Regions from separate parts of the Peribacillus sp. QJM3NY_7 genome, predicted to be linked through region 2. Evidence: a T-box and tRNA genes for the amino acid it is inferred to sense, from the RefSeq annotation. Region 2 holds a T-box; the other holds one or more tRNA genes.
What was found. The T-box of region 2 lies ahead of thrS (threonine--tRNA ligase). A T-box ahead of a tRNA ligase gene usually reads a tRNA of that ligase, here a tRNA-Thr.
Positions count from the first base shown of each region.

Region 1 (11,502 bases), 680 kb from region 2:
TGCAATATTCGAGCAGTTCGCTCTCACCCAGCTCTGCACCTTGATGCAGGACAACAAAAGCAAGCGGGACCTGTCCCCATTTTTCATCTTCTGTCCCCGTCACTCCCGCTTCGAACACATCGGGGTGTGTACTAAGGACATTTTCAATCTCGGCCGGGTAGACATTTTCACCGCCGGAAATGATTAAATCCGAGCGTCGGTCAAGCACATATAAAAAACCTTCCTCATCGAGATAACCAAGGTCCCCAGTATAAAGCCATCCATCGATAATGGCCTGCTGTGTAGCATCCATCCGATTAAAATAGCCTTTCGTCACATTCGGACCCGATACCACGATTTCCCCCACTGCACCCGGTTCACACATCGTGCCGTCTTTCTCAATCCGTAACTGCGAAGGAAACAAAGGCTTTCCCGCAGAGCCGATTTTTGCCATGCTATATTCCGGTGCCAGCGTCACAATCTGTGAAGACGTTTCGGTCATCCCATATGTTTGATAGACGGGAATCCCTTTCTCCTTACATACCTCAAGCAAATGGACGGGTGCAGGGCCGCCGCCCAACAGGAAACAGCGGAAGGTTTTTGGATAGCTTGTTCCCTTCATATCCTGCACCATCCTATTCAGCATCGCCGTCACGACCGAAATGATCGTCACGCCATTTTCCTGGATGCTCCGGTTTGCTTCCCGTTCATCAAAACGTTCCGCCAAAACGACTTTCATGCCATAAATCACATTTTTCATCAAGATGGATAAACCGCTAATATGAAAGATCGGAACCGCACAATACCAAGAATCTTCTTCATGCAATCCAAGGTTCAAAACAGACCCTACGGCACTCCACCAATGGTTGCCGAATGTTTGGATCACCCCTTTTGGATTTCCTGTCGTGCCAGATGTATACATGATCGTAGCGGTATCCTCAAGGTAAAACTCTTGAAGTATCACTGCTGTGCCTTCATCCGGCAATTCTTCCATTAAGTGAAGCTTCAAATCCGGGAGAATCTCACCAATATCAGCGAGTTTGCCGGAGAAGGACCCTTCCGAAACCAGATAGGCAGTTTTGCTGTCCTCGATCTGCCAGGACAGCTCTTTTGCCGTTAGCTTATTATTCAGCATCACAATCTTCACACCCAGATGAAATAGTGCATGGATAACGACAACACCATCAATATGGTTACGGAGCAAAACCGCGCATGAATCGCCAGCGCCCAGACCAATGCTTGAAAGCCTTCCAGCCATCTTCTCCGATAAAGTATACAGTTCAAGAAAGCTATACGTATGACCTTCAAACTCAATTGCCGGGCGATCCGGTGAAAGATGCGCCCGATTTTTAAGCCAGTTCGGCAACTTTTCTTCTGCCATTACTGCTTCCCCTCTTCCTTTTTGATATAGAAAACAGCCCGGCGATTTTCCGCCAAGCTGTCAGTCTCATCGATTCACGCGTTTCATTAAGGGAAACGAGGGAATTGCCCAAAGTCCGGAGTGCGTTTTTCTTTGAATGCATCGCGGCCTTCTTTTGCTTCTTCTGTTGTATAGTATAAAAGTGTAGCGTCACCAGCCAATTGCTGAAGACCTGCAAGGCCATCCGTATCAGCGTTCATTGCCGCTTTCAGGAAACGAAGTGCAGTCGGGCTCTTCTCAAGCATTTCTTCACACCATTTAACCGTTTCCGCTTCTAATTGGTCTAAAGGCACGACCGTGTTGACCAATCCCATATCCAATGCTTCCTGTGCATTGTATTGACGGCATAGGTACCAGATTTCACGCGCCTTTTTATGACCCACGATACGTGCAAGGTAGCCAGAACCATAACCAGCATCAAAGCTTCCTACATTCGGTCCAGTTTGTCCGAAAATTGCATTGTCAGCAGCAATCGTCAAGTCACATACCACGTTCAAGACATTACCTCCGCCAATTGCATATCCTGCCACCATGGCTACGACTGGTTTTGGAATGACGCGGATCAAACGTTGCAAATCAAGAACATTTAGACGCGGAATGTTATCTTCACCCACATATCCGCCATTTCCGCGGACTTTTTGGTCTCCGCCTGAACAGAATGCTTTGCCGCCTACACCTGTTAAAATAATGACACCAATGCTGGAATCATCACGCGCCCTTGCAAATGCATCAATCATTTCAGCAGTCGTTTTTGGCGTGAATGCATTATGTACATGCGGTCGATTGATGGACACTTTCGCAATCCCGTTATATTTTTCATACAAAATCTCATCATATTCACGTATTGTTTCCCATTGAATCGTCACATTAATTCCTCCTTTTATTTCGCTTTAAAAACTCACTTATTATTTTACCAAACTTTTCTCCAACTTCCACATGAATCGCATGTCCCGCATCATTTATTATTTTCCATTCGGCGCGCTTCAGCTCTTTTTTCATCGAGTCCGCTATTCGACAAAACTTATGGTCAAGTTCACCGGTTACAAGGAGCACCGGGAAATCAAGGGTTTGCAGTTGTTCCCAGTAAGAAGCCTGACTGCCGGTCCCCATGCCAAGAAGGCTATTGGAAAGGCCGGCAGGGTCATTTGCCAACCGCTGCTCCCGAATGGCTGACCTGGTTTTGGCCGACAACCGTTTTTGGCTTTCAAACAGCGGGATGTTTTCCCATTGATCCACAAACGCTTCCATGCCATTTGCAAGAATCCGTTCGGCAAGCCTCCGATCATTTCCCCTTCGGATTTCCCGTTCCTCTTCTGTTAAAAGACCTGGTGAAGCACTCTCCAGTATCAATGTATCAACATACTCAGGATACAAACAGGCAAATCCCAATCCGAGCCTTCCGCCCATCGAGTATCCAAGGATATGGGCTTTCGGGAAATGTAACACATCCAAAATATACTTGATATCCTCAGCCACATTTTCCAGCTCATACCTTCGATAGTCAGCTGGTGATGCAGACATGCCATGTCCGATGATGTCGACCATGATCAGCGTATACCTGTCACTCAGTAGCGGGATGAGAAATTTCCATGTATCCCGATTTCCCGTAAATCCATGCAAAAGAACAAGAGGATCCCCATTTCCCGTTATTTCAACAGCATAATTGACATCCTTGCTGACAATATTCATGATATTTCCCTGTCTAACACCATTTTTATTTCCTGGGAAACAAAGCTCCACAAATTTCGATGCTTTTGTAAATTGGACTCTCTTTCTGTCGGTACTTCGATGATTTTCAGACCTTGAATTTCGAACGACTCTGTAAATACCTTCTCGAACTCATCCCAATTTTGCACCTTGTTGTATTTACCGCCATAAAGCTGGGCAGTATGTGAAAAATCAAGCCCATGAGGCGTGCCGAATAGCGTTTCGAAATGTTCCCTCTCATTCGCCTGCGGCAAGAAGGAAAAAATGCCGCCGCCATCATTATTAACCAGCAAAATCGTGATATTTTGTTTTTGAAGTTTTGCTGCAAGCAAGCCATTCATATCATGGAAAAAGCTTAAATCCCCGATTGCCAGCACTGAATTTTTCGATACCGTGCTCACGCCAAGTGCAGTGGAAACGACACCATCGATGCCATTCGCCCCGCGATTGGCAATGGTTTGGATTCCTTTTTCATTATTCAAAAAGAAAGTATCCAAATCACGTATAGGCATACTATTCCCGACAAATAACGTCGACTCCAATGGCATCATATCAGCAAGCAAGGCGAACAGCTTGCCTTCGCTTAACTCCGCTTCATCCCTGACGGAGGCTAAGGCATCCTTCGTCGCTCCGTTGACGGTTTGCCATAAGCGAAGCCATTCATCATCAGGGGAAGAAGTAATGCCTTCAGCTATTCGCAGACAAAAATCTTTCTCTTCGCTGTAAATCATATTCGTTGCCAAACCGGCTGGTTCGCGCCAGCCTGCTCCGCCATCGACGACCAAAGTAATCGCCTGTTTTTGTTTTTTCATGAATAACAATAACGGTTTAGAAACAGGCATTGCCCCGAATCGCAAGATCACTTCCGGCCTGAACGCCGCTTTTGCTGTTTCATCGCGCAGAAATGTATCGTACGCATCAATGATGTTGGCTTTATCATGACTTCCGCTCCTTAACTGTGAAAGGGGATCAGCCAGTACCGGAAAAGCAAGCTTTTTCGCTAATGCGACAATGGCTTCCTTCATCTCTGGATGCGGTAATTCACCACATACAATGATACCTTGCTTAGCTTTTGACAATGTAGTTGCAACCACTTCTATTTGTGATGCGGACAATGACCGTTCTCCACTGTCAATCAACACTGCAGGCTTCCTTTTATTTTGCCTGAACTCTTTTGCTTGATCCAGGTCCGGAATCAATGGTTCTCGAAGCGGGAAATTCAAATGTACAGGCCCTGCCGGTTCAGCGGCCGCTGTAGCCACTGCCCTTGCACCGACCGTTCTGGCATACCGCATCATCCCTTCCGTGCTTTCAGGAAGTGCCATTTCGACAAACCATTTTACATGTCTCCCGTAAAGGTGTATTTGATCGATCGCCTGCGGGGCTCCGACATCTCGCAATTCATGCGGACGGTCAGCGGTAAGTACAATAAGCGGCACTCTTGAATAGAAAGCCTCGATGACGGCTGGGTAATAGTTTGCAGCGGCTGTACCGGACGTACAAAGAAGTCCGACAGGTTCTCTTAAGACCTTAGCCAAACCAAGGGCAAAAAAAGCAGCCGAACGCTCATCCACATTAATATGAATTTCGATATCAGGATGTTCCACTAGCAGCAAAGCCAGTGGCGTGGATCGTGAACCTGGGCTCACCACCACATGCTTCACCTCATTTTGTGCAAGCTCATCGACGAATGAAGCAGCATACGCTGTCAATGCATCTCGGTCATTCATTAAGATTTCCTCCTAAAGCACTTAACATCGGATTGAATTTAATCCCCGTTTCCCGGAATTCACTTTCGGGTGTCGAATCTTCCACTACTCCGCATCCGGCAAAGAGCGATGCCTCATTGTTCTGTATCAGGGCAGAACGTATCCCTACAGCGAATTCCCCGTTCCCATACGTATCCACCCAGCCTAAAGGACCCGCATAAAATCCGCGTTCCAGACCTTCCAATTCCCGAATTCGGACAACAGCCTTTTCTTTTGGAAGTCCGCCCATGGCAGGTGTGGGATGGAGGTTCTCGACAAATTCAAAAATCGTGACACCTTTCTTGGATATACCGCGAACCGGTGTGTACAAATGCTGGATATGTCGGTTTTTCATAAGTGTCGGTCCGGCTGGGACCATCACCTTTTCGCATACAGAATCAAAAGCATTGGATATCATCGACACGACATATTGATGCTCTTGTAAATTCTTTTGGTCATGAAGCAATTCTTCACCAAGACAAACATCTTCTTGCTCATCTTTCCCTCGCCGCATCGATCCGGCAAGGCATGTAGAAAAAACTTCATTTCCCTGTTTCTTAATCAAACGTTCGGGAGTGGCACCGACAAAACAGTCACCACCAGCCTCCAAACTGAAAATATAACTCAATGGCTGCTCAGCAATCAATCGTTCAAGCACTTTCCCCGAATCGATGGAACGTTCAAAACCAAGTCGAAGCTCCCTTGCCAAAACAATCTTGTCGAGATCTGTCGTCTTGATTTCCTGAACAGCCTCTGCGACCGTCCGCTTCCATTCCTCAGGTTCGACTTCCCTCTGCATAACTAGGGAATTTGCACCCAATCCATTGCCATCCAAGCTTTCGAAGAGGAAAGCTTCCCGTTCATTTATCATATCTATGAAGAGTTTTTCTGAATCATCAGGCGAACAAAGTAAGTTTGTCGTTAAGTAAGCTTGTTTCCCCACCATTGACAGCATGAAGGCAGGTATATAAAATAGGTTGTCCCCGAACTGATTCCAAAGGAGCGTACTGTCAGTTTCATAATCAAAAGAAAAGCCCCCAAACAGTAAAGGACCTGTCGCTTCTACATCGGTCACTCCTGTTTTGACAGCATCATTCTGCAGTTTGATCCAGCTCTTTTCGACTTCTCTATAACGTTCGGCATTCGATGCCGCTTTGAGTTTCTTAACATTGCCTAAACCGGTGATGGTTATTTCCTTTGCAGGGTCCTCCCAGAAAAAGCGTTCACCTGCATACCGTTCTCTTCCAGCTTGATAAAATGAAAGGGGGCTGTTGCATTTAATCTTCTTAATATGACTGAATAGAACTTGATCATTCAAGTCCTTCGCCTTTTGTATAGCTGAAGCCAGTCCCTGAAACTGTTCAGTTTCCTCTGAGATAGCCAAAAAAATCCCCCCAAATGTACATTTTAAAAGCTATTTAACCTATTTAAAGATACACCTCCCTTGAACCTCATGTCAATAAAACGCCCCTTTACCGAACGATTCTTCCCTGCTTTTTTCCTTATTATATGAATCTTAGCGAATGTAGAGAAATACCCTTGATTTTGGAAATGAATCACCCATGAATTTCAATTACACCCATACTCACTTTTCCTGCATTTATTAGGATAACCTTTTGTGCAACATTTTAATATTTGTTATAATTTCGAGAGAACCAATAATGATTTTGAGGAGAGAAATAATGCAAACAGAATACGACGGACTTCCCCTTAAACGGACCTGGAAGATTTGGTGGGAGTTAATTCGTCCACATACACTAACCGCAGCTTTTGTCCCAGTCTTACTTGGAACTGTGATTGCACTTTTGGAAGATGGAGTGAATTGGTTACTATTCGCTGCCATGATGGTTGCAAGTATCCTGATTCAAGCTGCAACCAATTTATTCAATGAATACTATGATTTCAAGAGAGGCCTGGATACGGAGGAATCCGTAGGCATCGGAGGCGGGATCGTCCGTCATGGGATGACCCCCAGACTAATCATGAACTTGGCCCTTGGCATGTATGCCATCGCCTTGATCATTGGAATCTATATCTGTGCCGCATCGTCTTGGTGGCTAGCTGCAGTAGGCCTCGTTTGCATGCTTGTCGGCTATCTTTATACAGGCGGTCCCCTGCCCATTTCATATACACCGTTCGGGGAACTTTTTTCTGGATTGTTCATGGGCTTTTTGATAATCCTGATCGCCTTTTTCATTCAAACCGGTGATGTTTCTTCAACAGCCATCTTAATTGCCATTCCAAGTGGGATACTGGTAGGGCTGATCAACTTATCCAATAACCTCCGGGATCATGATGGGGATAAGGCACATGGCCGCAAAACGATGCCAGTCGTGATGGGCAGGAAAAACGCCCTGACATTCATGGCAATCATGTTCGCTTTCTCTTATCTATGGCTTGTTGGGCTCGTTCTTACCGGAAGCGTTACGGCTTGGATTCTCCTTGCCTTCCTTAGCATACCGAAGGCAATGGCCGCAATAAAAGGCTTCGTAGGTAAAACACAGCCGATCACGATGGTGCCGGCAATGAAAGCCACTGCCCAAACGAACACCTTCTTTGGTTTACTCATGGCCATTGGATTATTCATCAGCTATCTTATATAGTCTCCGGGGACTGAGCCCATCCGCTCAGTCCTTTTTTCTATCTTCCGTTCCATATTGTTTTCCTATACTCCGATTCGGGTAATAGATAATACAACCACCTTACCAATATAAAAAGAGATTTGGACTTTAGTTTAGAAGGAGTGAATTGGATATGGCAACGAAACAACAAACGCAAAAATTAAAAAAAGAACTGCTTCAGGAAAAAAATGAGCTATGTAAAAGAATTCAAAATGATGAACAATCCGTTCTGGATAAAAGCCAGACGGAATCCGTAAGTGAATTATCATCCTATGATAATCATCCTGCAGACCTAGGGACCGAATTATTCGAGATGGAACGGAATCAAGCACTCGATGAGCATGCACAATCCGAAATGGAGAAAATAGAAGAAGCTTTGAAAGCCATGGAAGAAGGATCGTATGGCCATTGTAAAACCTGCAATAAGGAAATCCCCATCGAGAGGCTTGAAGCGATCCCAAGCACCCTCTACTGTGTCGAGCATGCCCCAGAACGAACGCTTTCACAAGACAGGCCAGTGGAAGAGGATATACTGATTCCATCCAAGGGTGATCATTTTGAAAATCGTCATGGAATCGAAATGGCGGCTAAAGAAGATAGCTTTGGTGAAGTGGCCAAATTCGGTACATCAGAAACGCCATCTGATTATACCGGTGATCATGACAATTACAATGATCTTTATAAAAACGAGGATGAAACGGATGGATTTCCTGAAGACTATGAAGGATTTGCAGCAAATGATATCGAAGGAAAAACGAGAGTGGATATACCGAACAAAAAGCAAAAGGAATATGAAGATACCCTGAAAGAAGAAAATATAGAATCCCAACTTGGAGACATTCCCTATAAACAAAAAGATGGTTATATCAAGGAAAATAAATGAAAAAAAGAAGCATACATGAATGTATGCTTCCTTTTTTGTTATGACCCGTACGGGATTCGAACCCGTGTTACCGCCGTGAAAGGGCGGTGTCTTAACCGCTTGACCAACGGGCCAACTGGCGGAGAAGGAGGGATTTGAACCCTCGCGCCGCTCGCGCGACCTACACCCTTAGCAGGGGCGCCTCTTCAGCCTCTTGAGTACTTCCCCATGGCTCCGCAGGTAGGACTCGAACCTACGACCGTTCGGTTAACAGCCGAATGCTCTACCACTGAGCTACTGCGGAACAATATGAATATGGTGGGCCTAAATGGACTCGAACCATCGACCTCACGCTTATCAGGCGTGCGCTCTAACCAGCTGAGCTATAGGCCCATATTTGGAGCGGGTGAAGGGAATCGAACCCTCATCATCAGCTTGGAAGGCTGAGGTTTTACCACTAAACTACACCCGCGAAATGGGGCGACTGATGGGAATCGAACCCACGAATGCCTGAACCACAATCAGGTGCGTTAACCACTTCGCCACAATCGCCGTAATTTTGTAAAATATGGTGGCTCAGGACGGAATCGAACCGCCGACACAAGGATTTTCAGTCCTTTGCTCTACCGACTGAGCTACTGAGCCACATATGTATTCAATTTAAATAATGGCGGTCCCGACGGGAATCGAACCCGCGATCTCCTGCGTGACAGGCAGGCATGTTAACCGCTACACCACGGGACCTAATAATTGCGGGGACAGGATTTGAACCTGCGACCTTCGGGTTATGAGCCCGACGAGCTACCGGACTGCTCCACCCCGCGACGGTAATAATGAAACGATTAGCATCAAGTTTTCGTGAATATTGTTTTGCATGCATCCTTTATGTAAGGTTGTTTTAAAACAACTTGCTGCTTTTAGAAAAAATGGAGGAGGTAGAGGGATTCGAACCCCCGCGGGATTTGACTCCCCTGTCGGTTTTCAAGACCGATCCCTTCAGCCGAACTTGGGTATACCTCCACGGCTTAAAAAAATGAATATGGTGGACCTTGTAGGACTCGAACCTACGACCGGACGGTTATGAGCCGTCTGCTCTAACCAGCTGAGCTAAAGGTCCTTATATTTATTGGTAGCGGCGGAGGGGATCGAACCCCCGACCTCACGGGTATGAACCGTACGCTCTAGCCAGCTGAGCTACACCGCCAATATAATATAAGTTTCTGATTGAAAAATGGTGGAGCCTAGCGGGATCGAACCGCTGACCTCCTGCGTGCAAGGCAGGCGCTCTCCCAGCTGAGCTAAGGCCCCATTCATTAAAAATCACGTGGTCGGGAAGACAGGATTCGAACCTGCGACCCCTTGGTCCCAAACCAAGTGCTCTACCAAGCTGAGCTACTTCCCGCAATAAAAACATGGTGCGCCCGGCGGGAGTCGAACCTACAACCTTCTGATTCGTAGTCAGATGCTCTATCCAATTGAGCTACGGGCGCATATTTATGATGGTGCCGAGGACCGGAATCGAACCGGTACGGTAGTCACCTACCGCAGGATTTTAAGTCCTGTGCGTCTGCCAGTTCCGCCACCCCGGCACATACGAAAAGTGGAGCGGAAGACGGGATTCGAACCCGCGACCCCAACCTTGGCAAGGTTGTATTCTACCACTGAACTACTTCCGCATGAAAGATGCGGGTGAAGGGACTTGAACCCCCACGCCTTGCGGCGCCAGATCCTAAGTCTGGTGCGTCTGCCAATTCCGCCACACCCGCATATAAATGGTGAGCCATGAAGGATTCGAACCTTCGACCCTCTGATTAAAAGTCAGATGCTCTACCAACTGAGCTAATGGCTCGTGCTTGTACTATCTTAAAAAGTGGTGCCGGCAAGAGGACTTGAACCCCCAACCTACTGATTACAAGTCAGTTGCTCTACCAGTTGAGCTACACCGGCAGGTGTAAAATGGTGGAGGATGACGGGATCGAACCGCCGACCCTCTGCTTGTAAGGCAGATGCTCTCCCAGCTGAGCTAATCCTCCATATGAAACCTGCTTGGCGACGTCCTACTCTCACAGGGGGAAACCCCCAACTACCATCGGCGCTGAAGAGCTTAACTGCCGTGTTCGGAATGGGAACGGGTGTGACCTCTTCGCTATCGTCACCAAACAATGTTAACATTTTTTCAAGACATATATTATTATAACGTCTTTTTGAGAAAATGCAAGAAGAAATTTTCATTCCTTCAAAACTAGATAATAAGAAGGTATTTCATTTTTTAAAAAGCGTTGGTTAAGTCCTCGATCTATTAGTATCAGTCAGCTCCACATGTCACCATGCTTCCACCTCTGACCTATCAACCTGATCATCTTTCAGGGATCTTACTAGCTTGCGCCATGGGAAATCTCATCTTGAGGGGGGCTTCATGCTTAGATGCTTTCAGCACTTATCCCGTCCGCACGTAGCTACCCAGCTATGCCTTTGGCAAGACAACTGGTACACCAGCGGTGCGTCCATCCCGGTCCTCTCGTACTAAGGACAGCTCCTCTCAAATTTCCTGCGCCCGCGACGGATAGGGACCGAACTGTCTCACGACGTTCTGAACCCAGCTCGCGTACCGCTTTAATGGGCGAACAGCCCAACCCTTGGGACCGACTACAGCCCCAGGATGCGATGAGCCGACATCGAGGTGCCAAACCTCCCCGTCGATGTGGACTCTTGGGGGAGATAAGCCTGTTATCCCCGGGGTAGCTTTTATCCGTTGAGCGATGGCCCTTCCATGCGGAACCACCGGATCACTAAGCCCGACTTTCGTCCCTGCTCGACTTGTAGGTCTCGCAGTCAAGCTCCCTTGTGCCTTTACACTCTACGAATGATTTCCAACCATTCTGAGGGAACCTTTGGGCGCCTCCGTTACTCTTTAGGAGGCGACCGCCCCAGTCAAACTGCCCACCTGACACTGTCTCCCACCCCGATAAGGGGCGCGGGTTAGAATTTCAATACAGCCAGGGTAGTATCCCACCAACGCCTCCACCGAAGCTGGCGCTCCGGCTTCTCAGGCTCCTACCTATCCTGTACAAGCTGTACCAAAATTCAATATCAGGCTGCAGTAAAGCTCCACGGGGTCTTTCCGTCCTGTCGCGGGTAACCTGCATCTTCACAGGTACTATAATT
Region 1 is NZ_CM149663.1:4,935,408-4,946,909, forward strand. It holds gene AC0VX1_RS23780 (o-succinylbenzoate--CoA ligase) at 1-1,360, opposite strand, end outside; gene menB (1,4-dihydroxy-2-naphthoyl-CoA synthase) at 1,447-2,259, opposite strand; gene menH (2-succinyl-6-hydroxy-2,4-cyclohexadiene-1-carboxylate synthase) at 2,267-3,088, opposite strand; gene menD (2-succinyl-5-enolpyruvyl-6-hydroxy-3-cyclohexene-1-carboxylic-acid synthase) at 3,085-4,836, opposite strand; gene AC0VX1_RS23800 (isochorismate synthase) at 4,829-6,238, opposite strand; gene AC0VX1_RS23805 (1,4-dihydroxy-2-naphthoate polyprenyltransferase) at 6,537-7,457, shown strand; gene AC0VX1_RS23810 (TraR/DksA C4-type zinc finger protein) at 7,609-8,358, shown strand; tRNA gene AC0VX1_RS23815 (tRNA-Glu) at 8,400-8,471, opposite strand; tRNA gene AC0VX1_RS23820 (tRNA-Ser) at 8,475-8,565, opposite strand; tRNA gene AC0VX1_RS23825 (tRNA-Asn) at 8,567-8,641, opposite strand; tRNA gene AC0VX1_RS23830 (tRNA-Ile) at 8,654-8,730, opposite strand; tRNA gene AC0VX1_RS23835 (tRNA-Gly) at 8,736-8,809, opposite strand; tRNA gene AC0VX1_RS23840 (tRNA-His) at 8,814-8,889, opposite strand; tRNA gene AC0VX1_RS23845 (tRNA-Phe) at 8,907-8,982, opposite strand; tRNA gene AC0VX1_RS23850 (tRNA-Asp) at 9,006-9,081, opposite strand; tRNA gene AC0VX1_RS23855 (tRNA-Met) at 9,088-9,161, opposite strand; tRNA gene AC0VX1_RS23860 (tRNA-Ser) at 9,265-9,357, opposite strand; tRNA gene AC0VX1_RS23865 (tRNA-Ile) at 9,378-9,454, opposite strand; tRNA gene AC0VX1_RS23870 (tRNA-Met) at 9,465-9,541, opposite strand; tRNA gene AC0VX1_RS23875 (tRNA-Ala) at 9,570-9,645, opposite strand; tRNA gene AC0VX1_RS23880 (tRNA-Pro) at 9,663-9,739, opposite strand; tRNA gene AC0VX1_RS23885 (tRNA-Arg) at 9,751-9,827, opposite strand; tRNA gene AC0VX1_RS23890 (tRNA-Leu) at 9,838-9,926, opposite strand; tRNA gene AC0VX1_RS23895 (tRNA-Gly) at 9,939-10,013, opposite strand; tRNA gene AC0VX1_RS23900 (tRNA-Leu) at 10,022-10,103, opposite strand; tRNA gene AC0VX1_RS23905 (tRNA-Lys) at 10,111-10,186, opposite strand; tRNA gene AC0VX1_RS23910 (tRNA-Thr) at 10,209-10,284, opposite strand; tRNA gene AC0VX1_RS23915 (tRNA-Val) at 10,295-10,370, opposite strand; rRNA gene rrf (5S ribosomal RNA) at 10,382-10,497, opposite strand; rRNA gene AC0VX1_RS23925 (23S ribosomal RNA) at 10,617-11,502, opposite strand, start outside.
Region 1: it has a tRNA-Thr gene. The T-box ahead of thrS (threonine--tRNA ligase) is inferred to sense a tRNA for this amino acid. The anticodon was not compared.

Region 2 (11,502 bases):
TCTGTTTATTGGCGCTTATTACATGGCTGATTGTGCCAGACACCGTCATGGTTGGGGAGCATCAAATCCTTGTACCGTTATCATTGCTCGGCTTTGGATGCGCGCTAATACTCTGGACCACTGGACTTACGCTATGGCTTGGAATAAAGAATTCAAGCCGAATGATAACCGATGAAGAATGAATCAATAAAAAAAACCGTCATGGTGAACGGGTTTTTTCATTTAATTTTTCATCCAGGTCAAGAGCCTGACAATTTGAAATGGTTCATTCCAAACGAGAATGAAACTTAAAAGAAAGAATGCAGCCACAGCCAAAAATTTTGACATTCCTCTTTCATTTTTATATATGGCCCCTAAGCTGCATAACAAACCAATTAGCAACGCACCGAATCCTGAAATCATAAGCAGCTCGGAGGCTTTTGAAAAAGCTAGGGAACAGGAAAATGATAGGATACCAATCACTGCAAATACGATTGACCAATTGCTTAAATGTTTCATAGAAACTCCTTTTTTACTAATTATACCAATTTGGTGTTAGTAATGAAATGAAAAAAATTGAGGTTGTCACTTATGGAAATATATTGTAATATATATAACAATATAAAATTTTAGAAGCATTGATAAGGACATGAATCATTTTTACGGTCTGCAGAGAGGGAAGGGCAGCTGCGAACTTCCTGGCTTAGGAAACTGATTTACCGCCTTTGAGCTATATCGGTGAACAAGAGTAACTGATATCGTCTAAGCTGCGTTACAGCTCCAGAGCCATGAGTATTTTTTGCTTATGGGAAATTGGGTGGAATCACGGGTAAACGCACTCGTCCCTTACATAGGGATGGGTGCGTTTTTTATTATTATAATTATTGCCATGATAAGGACATGAATCATTTTTACGGTCTGCAGAGAGGGAAGGATAGCTGCGAACTTCCTGGCTTAGGAAACTGATTTACCGCCTTTGAGCTATATCGGTGAACAAAAGTAACCGATATCGTCTAAGCTGCGTTACAAGCTCCAGAGCCATGAGTGTTTTTACTTATGGGAAATTGGGTGGAACCACGGGTAAACGCACTCGTCCCTTGCATAGGGATGTGTGCGTTTTTTTCTATATAAAAATATGGCGATGATAAGGACATGAATCATTTTTACGGTCTTCAGAGAGGGAAGGATAGCTGCGAACTTCCTGGCTTAGGAAATTGATTTACCGCCTTTGAGCTATATCGGTGAACAAAAAGTAACTGATATCGTCTAAGCTGCGTTACAAGCTCCAGAGCCATGAGTGTTTTTTACTTATGGGAAGTTGGGTGGAACCACGGGTAAACGCACTCGTCCCTTGCATAGGGATGTGTGCGTTTTTTTATTACTTAAAAAGGGGTGTTTATGTGATGGGTGAAAAAATGATTAAAGTTCAATTCCCGGATGGGCAGCAAAAGGAGTATCCGCAAGGGATCACAGTGGAAAGTGTGGCAGGCTCAATCAGCCCAAGTTTAAGGAAAAAGGCAGTAGCTGGAAAACTGGATAAGCAATTGGTTAATTTAAGTCATAAGCTTAATAAGGATGGCGAACTGTCGATCTTGACTCTCGATTCGGTTGAAGGATTACACGTATTGCGACATACAGCGGCGCATGTTTTGGCACAGGCTGTGAAAAGATTATACAAAAATGTGGAATTAGGGATGGGACCAGTCGTGGAAGACGGTTTTTACTATGATTTTAAGTTAGATCATCCTTTGAGCTCAGAAGATCTGCAGGCCATTGAAAAAGAGATGGAACATATCATAAGTGAAAATCTGGAAATTAAAAGGATCGAAGTAACTTATGAAAAAGCTGTGAAGTTATTCGAGGGCAGAGGGGAGTCATTCAAGTTGGATATAGCAAAGAACATCCCCAATGGTGAAAAATTAACGCTCTATCAACAGGGGGAATTCATCGATCTTTGCATAGGGCCGCACCTTCCATCCACATCATTTGTAAAATCATTCAGATTGACTCGTGTATCTGGTGCCTATTGGCGGGGAGACAATCAAAATGAAGTTCTCCAAAGGGTGTATGGCGTGGCTTTTCGAAAGAATAAGGATTTACAGGATCATTTTAAATTCCTGGAAGAAGCGGCCAAACGCGACCACCGTAAATTAGGGAAGCAGTTGGAATTATTCATGTTTTCGGAGGAGGCCCCTGGAATGCCATTTTATTTACCGAAAGGACAAATCGTTAGAAATGAATTGGAGAAGTTCTCGCGGGAGCTTCAGACTGAAGCTGATTATGACGAAGTTCGGACTCCTTTCATGATGAACCAGCGGTTATGGGAACAATCGGGCCACTGGGATCATTATCACGAGAATATGTACTTCACTGAGGTGGATCAAACAAAATTCGCGATGAAGCCAATGAACTGTCCGGGTCATATGCTTATTTTCAAAAACAGTCTTTATTCTTACAGGGATTTACCCATCCGGATGGCCGAATTCGGTCAAGTCCACCGTCATGAATATAGCGGTGCATTGAACGGGATGCTGCGTGTCCGTACATTTTGTCAGGATGATGCCCACATCTATGTACGGCAGGATCAAATCGAAAGTGAAATTAAACAAGTGTTTCATCTGATCGATAAGGTGTATCGCACTTTTGGATTCGAGTATTCCGTGGAGCTCTCGACTCGTCCTGAGGATTCAATGGGCGATGATTCCCTTTGGGAAGCTTCTGAAACAGCTTTGAAAAATGTTCTGGAAAGCATCGGGATACAATATCAAGTAAATGAAGGAGACGGGGCATTTTATGGACCGAAAATTGATTTTCATATTAAAGATGCATTAAAACGAAGCCACCAATGTGCAACAATCCAACTTGATTTTCAAATGCCCGACAAATTTGATCTGACTTACATCGATGAAAATAATGAAAAAGTCCGTCCGGTCGTCATTCATCGTGCCATCTTTGGATCGATCGATCGATTTTTTGGAATCCTCATAGAACATTTTGCCGGTGCTTTTCCGGTATGGCTCGCCCCGGTGCAAGTACAGATCATCCCAGTCTCACAAGTTCATCTGGATTATTGTTTACAGGTTCAAAATGCACTGAAGAATCAAGGCATAAGAGTGAAAATCGATGATCGGAATGAAAAGCTGGGGTATAAAGTCAGGGAAGCACAGATGGGGAAAATCCCATATATGCTGGTCCTTGGAGATAAAGAAGAGAAAGAAAATGAAGTAAATGTCCGGAAATACGGGGAACAAGAATTTGAAAATGTCACAATAGAAACGTTCATCAAGAAAATGGTCCAGCAAATAAAAGAACGCAGCATCTAACAAGAAAGCAGCTTAAATTGGAACTCACGAGTAAAAGGCCGGAATTCACGAGTAAAAGGCCGGAATTCACGAGTAAAAGGCCGGAACTCACGAGTAAAAGGCCGAAATTCACGAGTAAAAGCCCAATTCACGAGTAAAAGCGAGGACCTCACGAGTAAAAGTGCGAAATAGAATAAAAAAGACAGCCGAATAAATCGGCTGTTTCTTTTTATCTACAAATCCATACCCAGCCAACACTAGGAATGAACTGCTGAAAACAGTTACCCCCAGGGCCGCCATGCCCGCCACTATGATCGCCGCCATGACCACCGCCTTGTCCGCCGCCTTGTCCGAGGCCATGCCCGCCACCATGCCCGCCGCCATGCCCGCCGCCTTGTCCGAGGCCATGCCCGCCACCTTGTCCGCCGCCATGCCCGCCACCATGCCCGCCGCCTTGTCCGCCACCATGCCCGCCGCCATGCCCGCCACCATGATCGCCACCATGCCCGCCGCTATGCCCGCCGCCTTGTCCACCGCCATGACCTTCGACAGGGCATGTTAATCCTAGGTATTGTAATCCAACTATATCTGTATGATGTACCTCATTTGGTATGCCGCCTTCGAGTATCTGTACCATTCCAGTAGTATTATTTATCCCCATTAAAATAAAGGTGTGCTGGGTGTTACCCCAAAATCCTCTGAAGCAATGACCTTGCCGGCCTGCGTTTAAATGGCTCTGGATAGTGGCTACTGGAACCAGTGTTTGTACTGAGAGTCTGTCATCATAATAAGGCAAATAAGCATAAGAATCATCGTAATAATATGGAGCAGTATAATATGGAACAGTATAAGGGTAATAGCCGTCATCTATGAACAATGAGGGATAAGTGTCCGACATGGACAAAGAAGGATAATAAAATAGGCGGCCTATTTTATATAAAAGCAAGAAATTTATTCGAATTCCCGAGTAATTGCTCAACTTCTTATGTAAATAAAACCTTTGCTGCCTGGATGGCAAAGTATATGCCGATCCCTATAAGGGATATCCCCGAAATGATCGAGATGCCCATTAGAATGGGCTTGGATAAAAAGCGTCTGAAGGTGCTGGCGATGATGGCCATTATGAAATCCCAGATTAAGAGGCCGATAAGGATTCCTGAGCTGTATAAAAGTAAATGATCCATATCATATTTTGAAGCGGAGTTTGCGAGAATGGATCCGTAAATCCCCAGCCAAAACAAAATGGATAAAGGATTCGAAAGGGACATGATGAATCCTGTCAGGAATGAAGAGAAAAGGGAGTCTTTCGCTTTTCGTGCATTCACTTCAATCTTACCTGCACTTAGCAGACTTTCGATTCCGGTATAGGTCAGGACGAAAAATCCAAAAAGCCATAAAAATGTCTTCATGAAGGAGTTGTCCAAAAAGTGGACGACACCGAAAAAGACGAGGGCTATAAAAACAAAATCCGCTAAAATGGCACCCCAGCCAAATACCCAGGCATGCCAAAAACCCTTCTTGATTCCTTTGTCCAATTGGGCAGCGTTTATGGGACCGATAGGAGCCGCCAGTGATAAACCTAATAATACAAAGCTGAAAAAAACACCCAATTCATCACCTCATCGTTTATACATCTTCGCTTATTTGAATGTATTCAAACATTTGGACTTGTACCACCTTTTTAGTTCTATTTCTTGAGTTTAGTCCGCCTTGCCTGACCTGGTATTTTTGTAACAACACAGAAAACTCCTTCATAATGTAATTTAGTCAAATGGAAAGACGCCTATTTTAGTGCATGCGCTATTTAAAGCGGAATTGGAGGAGAATTATGCCTGAATTATCAATGCCGAATAAATACAAAACAATTCTTGATATCATGCATACTGATATTGCAATAAATGAAATGAAGGATCATTTTGAAGAAGGACTTTCAAATGCGTTAAACCTTATTAAAGTATCAGCCCCTTTCGTTTTACATGAAGGTAATGGTATCAATGACAATTTAAATGGTGTGGAGCGGATTCTTACCTTTGATGCTCTGGATATTAAGGATAAACAAATAGAAGTGGTTCAATCTTTGGCAAAGTGGAAAAGAATCACTCTTTCTAGGTATGGTTTGGCTTGTGATGAAGGCATTTACACGAATATGAATGCAATAAGACGTGATGAAAAACTGGATCATTTACACTCGTTATTTGTAGATCAATGGGACTGGGAGAAAGTCATAACGAAAGAACAACGTAACGTGGATACATTAATATCCGAAGTGAAAAAAATATATAGTGCCATTAAATCGACCGAACGTTATATGTTTGAATTCCATCATCTGCTTAAGCCTGTGTTACCTGAGGACATTCACTTCATTACGACCCAGGAGTTGGAGGATTTATACCCGGATCTTACTCCGAAGGAAAGAGAGAACGTGGCAGCGAAGAAATATGGTGCAATTTTCATTATGAAAATTGGAGGAGCTTTACAATCGGGGGAAAAGCATGATGGACGTTCACCGGATTATGATGATTGGGATCTAAATGGAGATATCGTTTTATGGAACCCACTCTTGGAATGTGCTTTTGAGGTTTCTTCAATGGGCATTCGAGTAGATGAAATGTCATTGTTAAAACAATTAAGATTATCCAAAAATGAAAATCGTAAGGCACTCGATTATCATAAGTCCGTATTGGAAGGAAAGCTTCCGTATTCAATAGGCGGGGGAATAGGTCAATCCAGATTATGCATGTTTTTGTTGAAGAAAGCACATATTGGCGAGGTTCAGGTATCGGTATGGAATGACCAAATAATAGAGGAATGTGAAAAAAGGAATATTATTCTTTTATAAAGACGAAAGCGGGAAACCCTTTTCAAACAGAATGGTTAGACTGTAGGCCAAAGGAATTCTATTCAGATTTTTAAACATAGTTGATTGAAGCGAGTCCCTACGTTCTAATCAACATCCAAATTTGTACAAGCAAAAAAAGATAGACCATTCTTAAACAGAATGGTTTTATTGTTTTAAAGGGAATAGGGGGTAATTTTGGGAGAAGCGCAACTGAATAAATGTTTCTGCACTATAACATAATAATTTAAGACATCTAATATATGATGGCAAAACAAATTGGTTTCAAAAATGGTTACCTTTTATGCAATAAGTTGCTTTTATAATGGATGAGGAGTGTAAGTATGGAAGGTCATGAGAAGCAAAATAAAGATGTAAGCGTGTGGTGCCTGATCAGTATGGCATCGATTCCATTGGTTATGACACTTGGAAATTCAATGCTTATCCCGGTTTTGCCCATTTTCGAGGAAAAGGTGGGGATATCTTCATTTCAATCAAGCATGGTGATAACAAGCTATTCCGTTGCATCCATCTTTTTAATTCCCATTGCAGGTTATTTATCAGATCGATTCGGACGGAAAATGGTCATTCTGCCAAGCTTGATCCTGGCCCTTATCGGTGGTTTGATCGCTGGTTATGCGTCATGGAAAATGGAAAATCCCTATACATGGATCATCATTGGGAGGGTATTGCAAGGGATTGGGGCGTCTGGTGCCTCACCAATCATTTTGCCTCTGGTGGGGGATTTATACAAAGATGATGATGAAAAAACGAGTTCTTGTTTGGGAATCATAGAAACCTCGAATACGTTTGGGAAAGTGCTTAGTCCAATATTGGGTTCCCTGTTTGCTGCATTTATTTGGTTTTTACCATTCTTCTCGATTTCATTCTTCAGTTTAATATCTATTGTTTTGGTCTTTTTCTTTATAAAGGTACCAAAGGAGAAGGATGAGCCGAAGAAATTCAAGGATTTCTGGCATGATACGAAAAAAATATTCAAGAAGGAAGGAAAATGGTTATATACGGTTTTCCTGATTGGTGTCTTTGTCATGTTGGTTTTGTTCGGTGTTCTTTTCTTTTTGTCTGATAATCTGGAAAAAATCCATGATTTGCATGGTATCAAAAAAGGTTTAGTGATAGCGATCCCGCTATTTTTTCTTTGCGTATCTTCTTATGTTGCAGGGAAAAAAATCAAGGGGGAATTACCAATCATGAAAAAGATCATCATGATCAGTTTAGCTGTCCTTTCAATCAGCCTTGTATTTGTCGGTTTTACTAAAAACAGGGTCGTCCTTCTATTGATAATAACAAGCTTGGTGGGCATAGCAATTGGTGCGTTATTGCCGACACTCGACGCAATCATCACTCAAAATATAGAAAAGGAACAGCGGGGGACGATAACCTCCTTCTACATGTCATCAAGGTTCATCGGCGTTGCGGCAGGCCCTCCGGTCATGTCCCTTGTCATGAAAAATCATATCAATATGACCTATATCATTTCTGGGGTCATCGGTATAGGCATCGTATTGATTGTTATGAAATTCATTAGTTCAGACAAAAAAGAAGCTGCTGCCTGATCGGCTTCAATCCATCTCCAAAAAGCCGGGCTTTCCCACGGCTTTTTTTGTGAATCGGGAAATTTTTTTTGCATGTGGTTATAGGCAGAGGGTTGTCACATAAAATGTACAAGTCATGAACTAGCTCAAAGGAGTGATGCTTTTTGAGTGTACATTTACTGCTAAGTTACTTTTTCTTAGGACTTACCCTTGCAGCACCGATCGGCCCGGTGAACTCCGCTCGTATCGATAAAGGAATCAAGAACGGGTTTTGGCACGCCTGGATCGTTGGGGCAGGGTCCATGATCGCAGATGCCTTGTTCATGATTTTAGTATATGTAGGAATGGTACGATTTTTAGAAATCCCGATCGTCCAGATATTTCTTTGGCTTTTTGGCGGTTTTGTGCTTATTTATTCCGGGGTCGAAAGTGTATTACGGGTTAATACGATATTATTAAATGAATACAGGAATAGAGATTCTTTAATTTCCTGTTTTTTGACCGGGTTCATCATGTCCGTGACAAGCCCATTGTCCATTTTATTTTGGTTGGGGATTTATGGATCTGTTTTAGCTAAAACGGCTTCAAGTTATGGGACATCCCAACTTTTCCTTTATAGCGGGATGATCTTTCTTGGTCTTACCTGCTGGGATTTTTTTGTAGCAGCATTAACGAATGGATTTCGCAGGTTCTTAAATGAAAAAAGCTTAATGGCCATTTCGATCATCTCTGGATTATCATTGGTCGGCTTTGGGGTTTATTTTGCTTATCAAGGCATTTCTGCAATCCTATCTTAAAGGAGAATGCTTCAGGTTATTACATAGGGTATTTGAAAACTTCTTCCTTGCATAATTCATTGTGGCATTATCAACACTATGAATGATGGAAGGGGGTAATGTTATGACAACAAAAGCCAATTGCAGTTCAGCGAAAGGAAAGGCTGTCCAAGATTCCAATGCTTCCGGTGAACAACAGGGCGACATGAAATGGTGGCAGCTATCATTGGTCGGCGTAGGCTGTACGATCGGGACAGGGTATTTCCTCGGATCGACCATAGGGATTAAAACGACTGGGCCATCCATTGTATTTTCATTTGTATTGGCTGCACTGGGTACCTATATCGTTTATAATCTGCTTGCCAAGATGACGGCTGCCGATCCTCAAGAAGGTTCTTTTTGTTATTATGCCAATAAAGCATTTGGACGATGGGCGGGCTTTAGCTGTGGCTGGAATTATTGGTCCTCCAATATATTGATCATGGGAAGCCAGCTTACTGCGCTTTCGCTATTATCTCAATTTTGGTTCCCGAAAGTGCCGCTTTGGCTATTTGCATCCGGTTTTGCCATTGTTTCAATCGTGGTGGTATTGCTGGGAACAAAAGGGTTCGACAGGGTGGAAAACATCCTTGCTGTAATTAAGACAGCAGCAATCGTAATGTTTATCATCATTGCAATATGTGCCGTTTGCGGCTGGTTCGGTCTTGCTGGAGCGAAACCGCCATCATTTCCGAATACGTTCAATGAATTATTCCCCAAAGGGTTAAAGGGGTTTTGGACATCCCTTATCTATGCCTTTTATGCGTTTGGCGGCATTGAGGTCATTGGATTGATGGCGATGCAGCTTAAAAAGAAAGAAGATGCACCAAAGGCAGGGACGATCATGCTCTTGGTCCTTACCATTATATATGTGGTTTCATTGGGATTAGCCGTAACCATGATTTCGTTAGGGGCATTCAGTGAAAAAGAAAGCCCATTCGTTTCGGCATTGGACAGTTATCACCTGACATTTTTCCCGCACGTTTTTAATGGTGCGATCATCATTGCCGGTTTCTCGACGATGACCGCTTCACTATTCGGTGTAACCAATTTATTGGTAACGCTATCCAATGATGGGAATGCACCCGCATTATTCATGCAAAAGATCAAGAAATTCAAAGATCTTCCGCTGCCGTCACTGGGGCTTGGAGCCTTAGGTCTTTTAGGATCGATCATCACTGCCTTGCTCCTGCCAGGAAAGATTTATGAATACATTACAACATCAGCTGGTATATTGCTTTTGTATAACTGGGCATTCATCATTCTTTCTTCATTCAAAATCTTGGAAAATAAGATGTGGAGTAAGATTACGGCGGTTTTCGGACTGCTTTTAATTTTAGCGGCCGTAAGTGGAACACTGCTTGAAAAAGAGATACGTCCAGGGTTTTTCATCAGCCTTTTATTCATCGTGATCATCGGTCTGGCAGCCCTTTTCATGAAGTTCAAGGTATGGAATAAGAACAAGGCAATGGCTGCAAAAGCGAGTAAATCAGGACTTGATTAAAAAGGAACTCGACTAATTCAAAGTCGAGTTCCTTTCAATTTGGCGCTAAATTTCAATGATTATTGGAAGGATCATTGGTTTTTTCTTAGTTTGATTAAAGAGATATTGCCCCAGTTCCTTCTTAATGGTTTGTTTAATGATGTTCCACCGGTATATTTTTTCACTTTGTAAGTCGTTGACCGTTTTCGTGACAAGACGATTCACATTTTTTAGGAGGTCCTCGGAATTTTGAACATATACAAATCCACGGGAAATGGTATCTGGTCCTGAGACTATTTTTCTTTCTGTCTTGCTTAGTGTTATGACGATGACGAGCATTCCATCTTCGGAAAGCTGCTTACGGTCCCGCAGAACGATTTCTCCAACATCCCCGACGCCAACACCATCGACAAAGGTATTGCCGGCAGCCACCTTTCTTGTTTGACGGGCAACGGAGTTTTCAATATCCACCACATCACCATTATTGATGATGAAAGTATTGTCCTTCTCCACCCCGACAGACTCAGCTAACAATCGATGCTGGTGCAGCATCCGATACTCACCGTGAATCGGGATGAAATACTTAGGTTTCATCAGGGTAAGCATGAGCTTTAACTCTTCCTGATAAGCATGTCCGGATACATGCATGCCCGTTACAGTCCCGGAACCGTAAATGACCTTGGCACCTAGTTGAAACAGGTTGTCGATAATGCGTGAAACATCCCGTTCATTTCCGGGTATTGGTGTGGAGGCAAGAATCACTGTATCATCGGGCAATATGCTCATATCCCGATAATTCGAACTGGAAAGGCGGGAAAGGGCGGCAAACGGCTCTCCTTGACTTCCTGTACATAAAACCGCGACCCTTTCCGGAGCATAACTATCGACTTCTTGTGGTTGGATAAGCATCCCATCAGGAACCTCGAGATAGCCGCGTTCAATGGCAACGGTTACGACGTTCACCATGCTTCGTCCAATCAGGGCTAGTTTCCGGTTTGTCTTCTGTGCAGCGTTCACAACTTGTTGAACACGATTGACATTTGAAGCGAATGTCGAAAGGATGACTTTCTGTTTTGCTTGCATGAAGGCCTCTTCAATATGGCTGCCAACCAGATGCTCCGAGGGACTGGAGCCGGGACGCTCTGCGTTCGTGCTTTCCGATAGTAGAACGAGGACACCTTCACTCCCGATTTTGGCCATTTTATGAATATCGGGATACTGATCATTCATCGGAGTCAAGTCAAACTTGAAGTCCCCTGTATGAACGACCGTACCTTCCGGCGTATACATGGTGACTCCGAGGCAATCGGGAATACTATGATTCGTTTTGAAAAAGTCCAGAACCATTTCCCCGAACTCCAGCTTTGAATCCGAATCGATCTGGATTAATTCCGTATCACCCAAAAGGTTATGTTCTTTTAACTTCAATTCAATCAAACCAAGTGTTAAACGTGTGGCATAAATGGGCACATTCAATTTTTTCAAGAAATAAGGGATACCGCCGATATGATCTTCATGCCCATGAGTCACA
Region 2 is NZ_CM149663.1:4,257,723-4,269,224, reverse strand. It holds gene AC0VX1_RS20465 (DUF7010 family protein) at 1-182, shown strand, start outside; gene AC0VX1_RS20460 (hypothetical protein) at 223-498, opposite strand; T-box leader at 609-829, shown strand; T-box leader at 860-1,080, shown strand; T-box leader at 1,112-1,334, shown strand; gene thrS (threonine--tRNA ligase) at 1,395-3,302, shown strand; gene AC0VX1_RS20450 (hypothetical protein) at 3,511-4,158, opposite strand; gene AC0VX1_RS20445 (LysE family transporter) at 4,265-4,891, opposite strand; gene asnA (aspartate--ammonia ligase) at 5,125-6,120, shown strand; gene AC0VX1_RS20435 (MFS transporter) at 6,462-7,694, shown strand; gene AC0VX1_RS20430 (LysE family transporter) at 7,838-8,470, shown strand; gene AC0VX1_RS20425 (amino acid permease) at 8,574-9,992, shown strand; gene AC0VX1_RS20420 (ribonuclease J) at 10,038-11,502, opposite strand, start outside.